2 regions of the Oceanobacillus aidingensis genome follow, and region 1 is predicted to be linked to the other one. Evidence: predicted binding sites of a transcription regulator. Region 1 holds the regulator's gene; the other holds the start of a gene.
The links. The regulator Rex, encoded in region 1, represses fermentation and respiration genes when NADH is low (regulators of the CRP and FNR family bind a similar motif). The targets are predictions, from matches to a motif close to TTGTGAAATATTTCACAA.
Positions count from the first base shown of each region.

Region 2: the regulator Rex is predicted to act here: its motif matches at 2,342-2,359, upstream of qoxA (cytochrome aa3 quinol oxidase subunit II).

Region 1 covers NZ_JBHSFT010000008.1:9,897-15,847, forward strand. The annotation lists gene ACFO3P_RS05565 (CBS domain-containing protein) at 1-351, opposite strand, end outside; gene ACFO3P_RS05570 (ABC-F family ATP-binding cassette domain-containing protein) at 469-2,403, opposite strand; gene ACFO3P_RS05575 (redox-sensing transcriptional repressor Rex) at 2,761-3,396, shown strand; gene ACFO3P_RS05580 (DUF4305 domain-containing protein) at 3,515-3,709, opposite strand; gene ACFO3P_RS05585 (CPBP family intramembrane glutamic endopeptidase) at 3,711-4,415, opposite strand; gene groES (co-chaperone GroES) at 4,864-5,145, shown strand; gene groL (chaperonin GroEL) at 5,207-5,951, shown strand, end outside.
Region 2 covers NZ_JBHSFT010000042.1:35,071-41,021, reverse strand. The annotation lists gene ACFO3P_RS15525 (exonuclease SbcCD subunit D) at 1-686, opposite strand, end outside; gene ACFO3P_RS15520 (EAL domain-containing protein) at 782-1,996, opposite strand; gene qoxA (cytochrome aa3 quinol oxidase subunit II) at 2,499-3,386, shown strand; gene qoxB (cytochrome aa3 quinol oxidase subunit I) at 3,458-5,407, shown strand; gene qoxC (cytochrome aa3 quinol oxidase subunit III) at 5,407-5,951, shown strand, end outside.

The sequences.
Region 1 (5,951 bases):
AATAAACTGAGAATGATGATTTGCCAGCCATTTAGGCAAAAGTTGTCCTAAGCTGACCCACAAGCCAAATAAAAGCAGACTGGAGCCAAAAAGAATCATAAACTCATTTAGATTTTGTGAAAAAGGTAAAACCGAGTGAAAGAAAGCCTGACCAAGCGGAAGAGTGACAGCCGCAGTAAGCCATACACTGCTGAAAAGGCCGATAAATATCACGGCAAAGCGAAGGAAACGAAGAAAGGAATGGGAACGTACTTCTGCTGCGGTTGATTGAGACAGCATTGTTTCTTTGATAGCATAGTACATCAAACTGGCAAGAATGAAAACTAAAAAAGTAACGATGGGTATCGCCACGGGATAACAACCTCCGTTTATCGAATTGAATAGTTTACTATGTTGATTTAAGTAAAAAAACAGGCATTGGTTCTGCCTGTTTTCAGTATACAACAATCTGAAAATTATATCAATTGCTTAATTCTCTTCTAATTCTGCCCATTCCTCCATGAACTGATCCAACTCTTCTTTTAAAGCCGATAATTTATTGGTTAGTTCCATTGTCTTTTTATGGTCATCAAAGACGTCTGGCTTGGTCATCTCCAGTTCAATGGCTGCAATGGTTTCTTCCTGCTGTTCAATGCTTGTTTCCAGCTCTTCAATACGGCGCTTGCGTTTGCGTTCCTCCCGCTGACGCTGTTTTTCTTCCTGAAAGCTGCGTTTTTTTGCTGAAGCTGCCGGTTCTTCTGTTACCTTCTGCTGATTTTGCAGCTGTAACAGCCTTCGTTCCTCTTCCTCTGCTTTTTTCTCTAAATAATAATCATAGTCACCAAGATATATTTTTACACTGCTTGCCTGCATTTCTGCAACTTGATCGGCAATCCGGTTAATAAAATAACGGTCATGAGAAACAAAAAGAATAGTTCCTGGAAAATCAATTAAAGCACTTTCTAATACTTCTTTGCTGTCGATATCCAAATGGTTGGTCGGCTCATCAAGGATAAGCAAATTTGCTTTTTGCATTTTTAATTTTGCCAGAGCAAGCCTTGATTTCTCACCGCCGCTTAAGGCGGACACAGGTTTTAAGACATCCTCGCCAGAGAATAGAAAATTCCCGAGGATTGTACGAATGTCTTTCTCATTAATCAATGGATAATCATCCCACAGCTCCTGCAGAACAGTTTTATTTGAGTGAAGGTTTGCCTGCTCCTGATCGTAGTAGCCGATTTGAACATTCGTCCCGAGCTGGATCTCACCTTGATTTGCCAGATACTTGCCGACAATATTTTTTAATAAGGTGGTTTTGCCGACACCGTTTGGGCCTACCAATGCGATACGGTCGCCCCGGTTAGCATGCAGCGTGATGTTTTTGAAAATCGGCTGATCCGTATCAGGATATTGAAAGGTTAAATCTTTTATTTTTAATACATCATTTCCGCTCTGCCGGTTCACTTGGAAGGAAATTGATGCGGAGGATTCATCACCGGCTGGGTGATCAAGACGATCTATTTTTTCAAGCTTTTTCCGTCTGCTCTGGGCACGTTTCGTCGTAGAAGCGCGTGCTAAGTTACGCTGAATAAAATCTTCCATCCGTTTAATTTCTGTCTGCTGTTTTTCAAATTCTTTTTTCTCCTGCTCATAATCAAGCGCTTTTTGAGCTAAGTAGTTACTGTATGTTCCGTGGAACTTTTTAGAATGATGTCTGGAAATTTCATAAACAATTGATACAGTTTTGTCTAAAAAGTAGCGGTCATGGGAAACAATAATGATAGCACCTGGATAGCTTACTAAATAGCCTTCGAGCCATGTAAGTGTGTCAATATCTAAGTGGTTCGTCGGTTCATCGAGAATAAGCAGCTGCGGTTTTTGCAGTAGAAGCTTACCGAGGGCAAGTCTTGTTTTCTGTCCGCCGCTTAAATCGGTAATTAATGTATCGTAATCATAATCACCAAAGGACAACCCGGTGAGCACAGATTTTATTTCCGCTTGATACGTATATCCGCCATTTGATTGATATTCATTTTGAAGCGTATCATATCTTTCGAGCAGCTGTTGATAATCAGATGCTTCCATATTGGAGGCGTCTGCCATCTGTGCTTCCAGTTCACGTAATTTTTTCTCCATGGCAAGCAGAGGCGAAAATACATCCAGCATCTCTTGCCAGATGGTTTTTCCGGACTCTAACGTCATATGCTGTGAGAGATAGCCGAATGTCAGGTCTTTCGGCTGGAAGATCTCACCGCCGTCATAAGGCATTTCTCCTGCCATGATTTTGAGAAGTGTTGACTTTCCGGCTCCATTGCGGCCGACTATTGCAATCCGTTCATTATCTTTTATTTCCATTTTTATATTAGCTAGAATCTCTTCTGCTCCAAAGGATTTAGAGATTCCATTTAGTTGCATTAAAATCATCGTTGCCATCCTTTCTGACTCGTAAAAAAAGCTGTTCAAAAAGCACATGAAAATAAGGTGACGAGCATGTTATTGCTTATCCTGTCTTCTTGAACCATCCTGTAAAAGGAAAGTAATACCTTCTATCAGTGTAACGTATCCAAATAGAAGCTACAATAAAATTATAATAAAGTTCGCTATGTTGGCTGTATTTCTGTTAAAATTATATAATAGAGTGTGTACTATTGAATAAATGCGTTATTTACAACATAATGAAAGCGAACGTGTAAAATTATGGCAGTATCCATGTACAAAAAATGAAATAATTTAACATGTAAGTTTTCCTATACATTAGTAATTGAAGAGAGGCCGTTTCAAATGGAACAAAATAAAATCCCGCAGGCAACAGCAAAGCGTTTGCCTTTATATTACCGATTTTTAAATAATTTATATCAGCAAGGGAAGATGCGTGTATCTTCCAAAGAGTTAAGTGAGGCTGTTAAAGTAGATTCTGCAACGATCCGCAGAGACTTTTCCTATTTTGGTGCACTTGGGAAAAAAGGATACGGATATAATGTGGAGTATCTATTAGGGTTCTTTAAAAGTACACTGGACCAGCATGAGATAACGAATGTTGCTTTAATTGGTGTTGGAAACCTGGGAACTGCATTTTTGCATTATAACTTTTTAAAGAACAATAATATTCGTATCACGATGGCGTTTGATACGGATGATTCCAAGGTAGGCACGGAAGTTGGCGGTGTTCCCGTGTATCATGTGAATGAATTAGAGGATAAAATAAGCGGAATTGAAGTTGCTATTTTAACAATACCTGCAGAAGAAGCAGATGCCGCTGCGAACCGCCTTGTGGAGCTCGGTATTAAAGGTATTCTTAATTTCACGCCGGCACGTATTACCGTTCCAAACTATATTCGTGTCCATCACATTGATTTAACAGTAGAATTGCAATCACTTGTATACTTTTTGAAGCATTATTCCTTAGAAGAGGAGTAGGATATGCACAGAAGCTCCATAATGTTTTCTTAACCAATCTTCTGCTTTCTAATTGCAAAAAACTAGCTCTTTACAGAACTTCTAAATTTAAGAAGCTTCCTGCCTAAGAGCTAGTTTTTTATTTTTTATTCTTTACTTTAAAATAGAATCGCAGCATCCGGAAGCCGGCATAGAAGGTTAAAGCTGCAAATCCGGCGAATATAAGGGGAACTGTATCCCAGACGGATTCTCCCTTGCTGAGAACCCCGACATAAATAAATAAAACACCGAATAAAACATAAAGAATGGCTTTTATTAAATAAGGCTGATGCATGTTAACCTCCAAAGAATATGAGTTGTAATTGGTCAAGTCGTTTTTGAATTTCTTCTGGATCTAAGGAAAGCTGAGCCAGCACGACAAGGGTGTTCATCCCGGCATGTACGATGATAGGTACAAGAATTCGTTTTGTTTGTACATAAAGGAATGCAAAAACAAAGCCCATCGCAGCATATACTAGTATATGCAGAAAATCTGTATGAATCACGGCAAAAATAAGAGAAGAAATTAAAGCCGCAAAGAAAAAGTTCATTTTTTTATACAGCGAACCAAATATAATTTTCCGGAAAATGATTTCTTCTAAAATAGGCGCCAAAATTGCCGGAAGAACAATAAAAATTGGCACAGCCCGTGCCATGTTCATAATGCCTTGGGTATTCTCTGAACCGGGATCGATTCCAAATAGCTCCATTTCAATGGTGGCAGCCAGCCCTTGTGAAAGAAGGGCCATAATAATTCCCAGAACAGACCAGACAATAATACCGCCGATCCCGACAGCATCGGGATGAGCCCGGACCTGCATATCAGGCTTTAAGAGCCAGAGAACAATAACAAGGCCAAGAGTGAAACTAAAGACAGACCAATAAATACTGGCAAGCGCAAGGTTTACACCAAATATGGATGTAATCAGCGGGGCCATAAGTAAAACAGAAAATTGCATAATGATATATGTGAGAATGACATATGTATATCTTCGAGTCATAAAAACGCTCCTTCAACTATTATCGCCATAGGATATATTCTAACACAACTGTTACTGAAAATTATAATCAAAAATACATCAAATCATGCATGAAACATTGAAAAAGAAAATAAACAAGGGTTAAAATAAGAAAGCAGAAAGTGAAAAGTAGAAGTTATCTTCAAAAAGTAAACGAATACAAGTTTTTCTAACACGATGGAGCAGTATAAAAAAACTGAGGATTCACTGAAAAGCAAGCGAATCTAAGTTTTTCTAACACGATGGAGCAGTATAAGAAAAACGAAGGATTCGCTGAAGAACAAGCGAATACAAGTTTTTCTAAAAATTTATCATCATCGTGCTTGCATTTTTTCCAAGAATTAATTATTATAATAATTGGAGTTAGCACTCAAGTGTATAGAGTGCTAATAAAAAATAAAATGATTTGGGATTAAGGAGGCAATTCTACATGATTAAACCATTAGGAGATCGTGTTGTTATCAAACTTGTTGAACAAGAAGAAACAACAGCAAGCGGAATCGTACTTCCAGACTCTGCAAAGGAAAAACCGCAAGAAGGTGAAGTAGTTGCAGTAGGATCTGGACGTGTGGAAGATGGGAAAAAAGTGGCACTGGAAGTTTCTGAAGGAGACCGCATTATTTTCTCTAAATTTGCTGGTACCGAAGTGAAATATGAAGGTACAGAATACTTAATTCTTCGTGAGAATGATATTTTAGCGATTGTAGGCTAATCAAAAATATACGATGAATCTTTAATGAAACCGTGAATCAATTTGAAGGAGGAAGATTAACATGGCTAAAGACATTAAATTTAGTGAAGACGCACGACGCGCAATGCTGCGTGGTGTCGATACCTTAGCAGATGCAGTAAAAGTAACCTTAGGACCAAAAGGCCGCAACGTGGTTCTAGATAAAAAATTCGGTTCCCCGCTGATTACGAATGATGGCGTAACCATTGCAAAAGAAATCGAATTAGAAGATGCATTTGAAAACATGGGTGCACAGCTTGTATCCGAAGTAGCATCTAAAACAAACGATGTTGCCGGTGACGGTACAACAACAGCAACTGTACTTGCTCAAGCAATGATTCGTGAAGGACTTAAAAACGTAACTTCCGGCGCAAATCCAGTTGGAATCCGCCGCGGTATTGAAAAAGCAGTAGCATTGGCTGTAGAGGAATTAAAAGGCATTTCTCAGCCAATCGAAAGCAAAGAAGCAATTTCCCAAATTGCAGCTGTTTCTTCAGGCGACGGCGAAGTAGGTCAATTGATTGCAGAAGCAATGGAACGTGTAGGCAATGACGGTGTTATCACCATTGAAGAATCAAAAGGCTTCAACACAGAGCTTGAAGTAGTAGAAGGGATGCAATTCGATCGCGGATACTCTTCTCCTTATATGGTTACTGACCAAGATAAAATGGAAGCTGTACTAGAAGATCCATATATCTTGATTACAGATAAGAAAATTGGAAATATCCAGGAAGTACTGCCAGTGTTAGAACAAGTTGTTCAACAAGCCAAACCGCTTCTTATGATTG
Region 2 (5,951 bases), on a different contig from region 1:
TCATCCAGCACATGATGTGCCTGATGGAGGTGCCCTAACGCTGTGTAATGAAAATCTGTAAATAAATGTGCATCGACATGCTCTGCTCCGCCAATAGACAGCGGGCGTTCTGAATCACTCGTATTTTCTTCCGTCTCGCCAAAAGGAGTTACAAAAGCATGTCCAACATAAACATGGCGTGCTGCCTCGTCCATGTTTTCCTTTATCTGCTTAACAAGAAAAGCATTGGCATCCTGATGATTACGAATATCTTTTTCTTGAAATAAGGCTTTGACCACACTTGGATCTGCATACGGAATAAGATGAAAATGCACCTCCCCAAATTCATCTGAAAGAACAACAGGCTGTATGCTTTCCGAAAGCTGGCCAATGATATGATAACCTTTTTCCTTCATTAAGCGGCTGCCAAAATGAAGTCTGCCCGGACTGTCATGGTTACCGGCAATCGCTATGACGGGAATTCCTAATTGATTAACAATCCGGTCTAATGTTTTATCTAATAAATCAACTGCTTCTACAGGAGGTACCGCACGATCATATAAATCTCCTGCAATAATAACAGCGTGCGGACTTTCTTTTTCCACCGCTTCAACAAACTGATCCAGGATGCAGGCCTGGTCTTCAGTCATATAAACGCCTTGAACCAGCTTACCCAGATGCCAATCTGCTGTATGAATCAATTTCATTTAAAAACCTCCTTCTATCCGGAAATTCATCAAAGACGAAAAAACGGACAAATCAAGCTTTGAAAGGTACTCATTCCCCTTTCATTACTATTCTCTTATAGTAAGCCTTCTTTTTCTAGCAAATAACTGTATGGAATATCAAAAAATATATATCGTTCCTGAGACAGCGGATAAGCGTACGTTCGTATCAGCTCGGAACGCTCGATATCTGTGTATAAATCCGATAAAATTCCTTTTTTCTCAATATTCATCCGCATTATATTCTCGAAAAAGTATGGACGCCAGCTCCAGTTTTTATGCATCCCTTCCTCAATCAAGGTCCAGCTCCCCTGCATATCTTTTTCCACGTTCGCCGAGATTTGCAGGCCGACGCTGTTGCAAACATAGATACGAAATACAAAATCTTCACAGCCCTCAGCAAGCTTCAGCAGCCAGCTGTCGTCGTTTGTTTGTTTTGTCTGGGAAAGAAGACGGTCAATTATTGCATAAACGGAATCTAATAATTCAAATTGTGCCTTCGCTTTCTTTTGTTCATAGGTTACAAATTCTCTAAAATACTCCGTTAATTTATTTTTACATGCATCTTCCTCAATAAAATCCTGCTGCGGATAAGTCAGATAGCTGCCCTGATAATATTCACCGCCGCTTTGCCATGCAAAATTCAATTGTTTATAAGAACGGATGCCTTTAAATAACAAAGAAGCACCTATTTTTCTCGATAACATCGACACGCCAAAATAAACATCCTTATACAGATGCGGGAGCAGATCATCCTTTAAAAACGATGTATCTACTTTAATAAAGGAAGGATGCAAGACGGCTAGTTGATTCAGACTGCCATTTGGGTCGGCTAATTCAATGCTGATTTTTACTCCCAGTGTCTTTAAGTATTTAATGATATGACCTAGCTGATCTGTATTAATTGGCAGACAGGTATCCTTGATTTCGAGAATGATTTCATTCAGATTTAATCCTTTTTCTTGATACTCATGCAATAAATCAATAAATACTTCTCCATTATCACGTACCAATAATTCTGCATCATAGTATAAAGTAAGGTGCCCTGTAAAATGTTCTTGTAATTTTTTCTCAATTGCTTTTTGATGGATATACTGGTTTACCTCCAGCCGGAATTCATCTGGAATGGAGGTATCATCGAAGAGCCAATCTAAACGCTGCTCTTTATTATTTTCATCTAAGTAGTAAGCAATTACTTCATAACCGCTTACCAGCTGCTTATCTGCCCGGACAATCGGTTTATAATAAGGAAGTAATTGTTCTAAATCTATCAATATATCTAATGGATCCATGCTGACTCCCCCTTCGTTTCATTATAGCATATTCCACTTTACACTTATTTGATTTACATTTTCCTCTTATAATATCAAAAAATAACTCATAATCTTATTCAGAAGCCCTTCTTAAATTTATTTTCAGATATATACCGGCATAAATCAGTTTATCGCAGTATAACTCCGGAACTGGGGTTGCGGTTACTCCCCCATCGAGGAACCTTTGTGCGTCGAAAACCCCTCACTAAAGGAAGTTTCAATTTAATGTTAAAAGCCCTATTACTACCATTTATTAATATTGTCAAGCCTTTTTCGACATTTACCGACAAAATTCAAAAAGATGTAGAAGTTTTCATGAACATTTTGTGAAGTGTTTTTCAATCTCTTGTAATTTCCTTACATCAGTATTAATATTATCTCTGCTATAAACCAATACTAAGTTAATTGTGTGTTCATTTTGTGAACAACCTTTTAATCATAGTAATCCATCTTATTAAACATCAAAGGAAGGGGTATCAACATGAAGTTAAAGTGGACCTACTTAGCCTTATTAACAGGCATTGCTGCTTTTCTGGCAGGCTGTGAACCATTACTTGTACTTGATCCAAAAGGTCCTCAAGCAGATACAACTGCAACTGTGATTTGGATATCGATTTTTACAATGTCATTCATTGTAATTGTTGTCTTAGTAATGCTGGCAGTTATTTTATTTAAATATAGAGCGTCAAAACAAGATCCTGACTACGAGCCGCCTCATATTGAGGGTAATAAATATGTAGAAGGAATTATTGTCGCTGTTCCAATTTTAATTGTTGCCTTTTTATCCGTGGTTTCTACCATTTCGACACATCAAGTGGAGAGCCCTCCAGAAGGCTATGCTGAAGACGAGCCGCTCGTTATCTATGCATCCTCTTCTAACTGGAAATGGCATTTCAGTTATCCGGAACAGGACATTGAAACAGTGAATTATGTTTTCATCCCAACAAATCAAAACGTTGAATTCCGTTTATATTCTCATGGAACGATTTCAAGTTTCTGGATTCCTCAATTGGCAGGACAGAAATATGCGATGGCAGATATGACAAACTATCTGAACGTTGTTGCAGATGAGCCTGGGGAATATATGGGAAGAAACTCTAACTTTAACGGAGAAGGTTTTGCAGAAAATGAATTTGCTGTTACAGCAATGCCTCCAAGTGAATTCGATTCCTGGGTAGAAGATATTCATAATACTGCGGATCCGCTGACCGAAGAAGAATTTGAAGAATTATTAGAGCCTGGACATTTAGGACAAATGACTTTCACTGGTACACATCAGGAATTTAAACCTGCACCTGAGGGAGAGAACAGTCCGCATAATCATGGACCATCTGATTCAGATGAAGATGGCGGACACCATCATCATTAATCAGCTTTACAACAGCACTCAAATTTGAGGCGCCTGAAAATTTCTGAGCTCTAGAAAGGAGTTTCGACATAATGGATTTTTTAGATAGATTTTCTATTCCGCCCCATGATGATCCAATGCTTTATGCATCCATCGTTGCGATTGGACTTGTAAGTATTGCGATTGTTTTTGGTGTTACCTATTTCAAAAAATGGGGATATCTTTGGAATAATTGGTTAACAACGGTTGATCACAAACGAATTGGTATTATGTATATCATTTCAGCATTACTTATGCTTTTCAGAGGTGGAGCAGATGCTGTGATGATGCGTCTGCAGACAGCTGTTCCAGATAACAGCTTCTTAGACGCACAGCACTATAACGAGGTTTTCACGACACACGGTGTTGTTATGATTTTCTTCATGGCAATGGCATTTATTATCGGTATGATGAACTTCGTTGTCCCACTGCAAATTGGGGCAAGAGACGTTGCCTTTCCGCGCTTGAACGCGCTCAGCTTCTGGTTATATTTTGCCGGAGCAATGCTGTTTAACGTTTCCTTTGTTGTCGGAGGTTCACCGGATGCCGGATGGACAAACTATTATCCGCTGGCAGGAACAGAATTCAGTGAACATGTTGGGGTAAACTACTATAACTGGGCACTGCAAATTTCCGGTATCGGAACATTGATGACAGGGATTAACTTTATTGCTACGATCATGAAAATGCGTGCGCCTGGCATGAAATTGATGAAAATGCCGATGTTTACCTGGTCTGCATTAATCACAAACCTTATTATTGTGTTTGCATTCCCTGTACTGACCATTGCTTTATTAATGGGAACGTTAGACCGTCAATTCTTTACCAACTTCTTTACAACTGGAGACGGCGGTATGGATATGATGTGGGCGAACCTGTTCTGGGTCTGGGGACATCCTGAGGTATATATTCTGGTACTTCCTGCATTCGGGATTTACTCTCAAATTATCGCTACGTTCTCACAGCGTAATTTATATGGCTATAAATCAATGGTTGCGTCCATGGTTATTATTTCCTTGCTATCCTTTATGGTATGGGTCCATCACTTCTTTACGATGGGACAAGGAGCTGTTGCCAACAGTATCTTCTCGATTACAACCATGGCAATCGCCGTACCGACGGGAATTAAGATATTCAACTGGCTTCTGACGATGTGGCGAGGTAAAATACGATTTACGACCCCAATGATGTATTCCGTGGCATTTATTCCGCTGTTTACAATTGGCGGAGTAACTGGTGTCATGCTTGCAATGGCAAGTGCAGACTATCAATATCACAACACGATGTTCTTAGTAGCTCACTTCCATAACGTAATCATCCCTGGTGTGGTATTTGCGATGATTGCAGGCCTCATTTATTACTGGCCAAAAATGTTCGGTTTCATGCTGAATGAGCGTATTGGCAAATGGGCATTCTGGAATATTGTTATTGGCTTCTGTTTATCCTTCTTCCCGATGTATATTACCGGGTTAAACGGACAGGCACGCAGAATGTACACTTATTCAGAAGCATCCGGCTTCGGACCTTTAAGCATGGTATCCTTCTTTGGAGCGCTGCTGTTAGCAGTCGGGTTTGTAATAATTGTTTATAACGTTTATTACAGCTTCCGTTATGCACCAAGAAATGTCGGTGACGATCCTTGGAATGCACGTTCTCTTGAATGGGCTACGCATAATCCGGTTCCAGAATACAACTTCGCTATCACACCAAATGTGGATTCTGAAGAAGCGTTCTGGGATTATAAAAAGAATGGACATGACTTATTTAAAGGGGAAATTAAAGACATTCATATGCCGAATAACAGCGGCTGGTCGATTATTCTTGCAGGTTTCTTCTTTGTATTTGGCTTTTTCTTTGTCTTCCATGTATGGGTTGGAGTCATTATCGCCTTCCTTGGAATTATCGGCTGTCTGATTTACCGTTCATTTGAAAAAGACGACGGACATCATATTCATAAAGAAGAAATTGAAGAAACAGAAAACAAATTCGGAGGTGCTAAATAATGAAACTTGATTCTCAAAATCTGCCTCTTGAATATAGCACCGAAACCAATAAAATGAATATTTTGGGATTCTGGATTTTCCTAAGTGCGGAAATTATGCTGTTTGCCACGCTGTTTACATCATATTTTGTTTATGTAGACCGTGGCGTTGGCAGCGGTCCGGCTGGCGCAGAGATTTTTGAATTACCGCCGGTTTTGATTGAGACATTCCTTTTACTGACAAGTAGTTTTACAATTGGATTAGCAGTTCATGCGATGCGTATTGGTCGTGTGAAGGCAATGATTGGCTTTATGGTAGTTACGCTCCTGTTAGGTGCAGGATTCCTTAGCGTAGAAATATATGAATTTATTCATTTTTACCATATTGGAGCAACATTGCAGACAAGCGGTTTTACTGCTACCCTATTAACAACGCTCGGAACACATGGAGCTCACGTAACCTTCGGGCTGTTCTGGGGAATTATGATTATTGTTCAAGTTCTGCGCGGCGGTTTAAATGCGCGGACAGCGAATAAATCATTTATTTTCTCTCTTTACTGGCACTT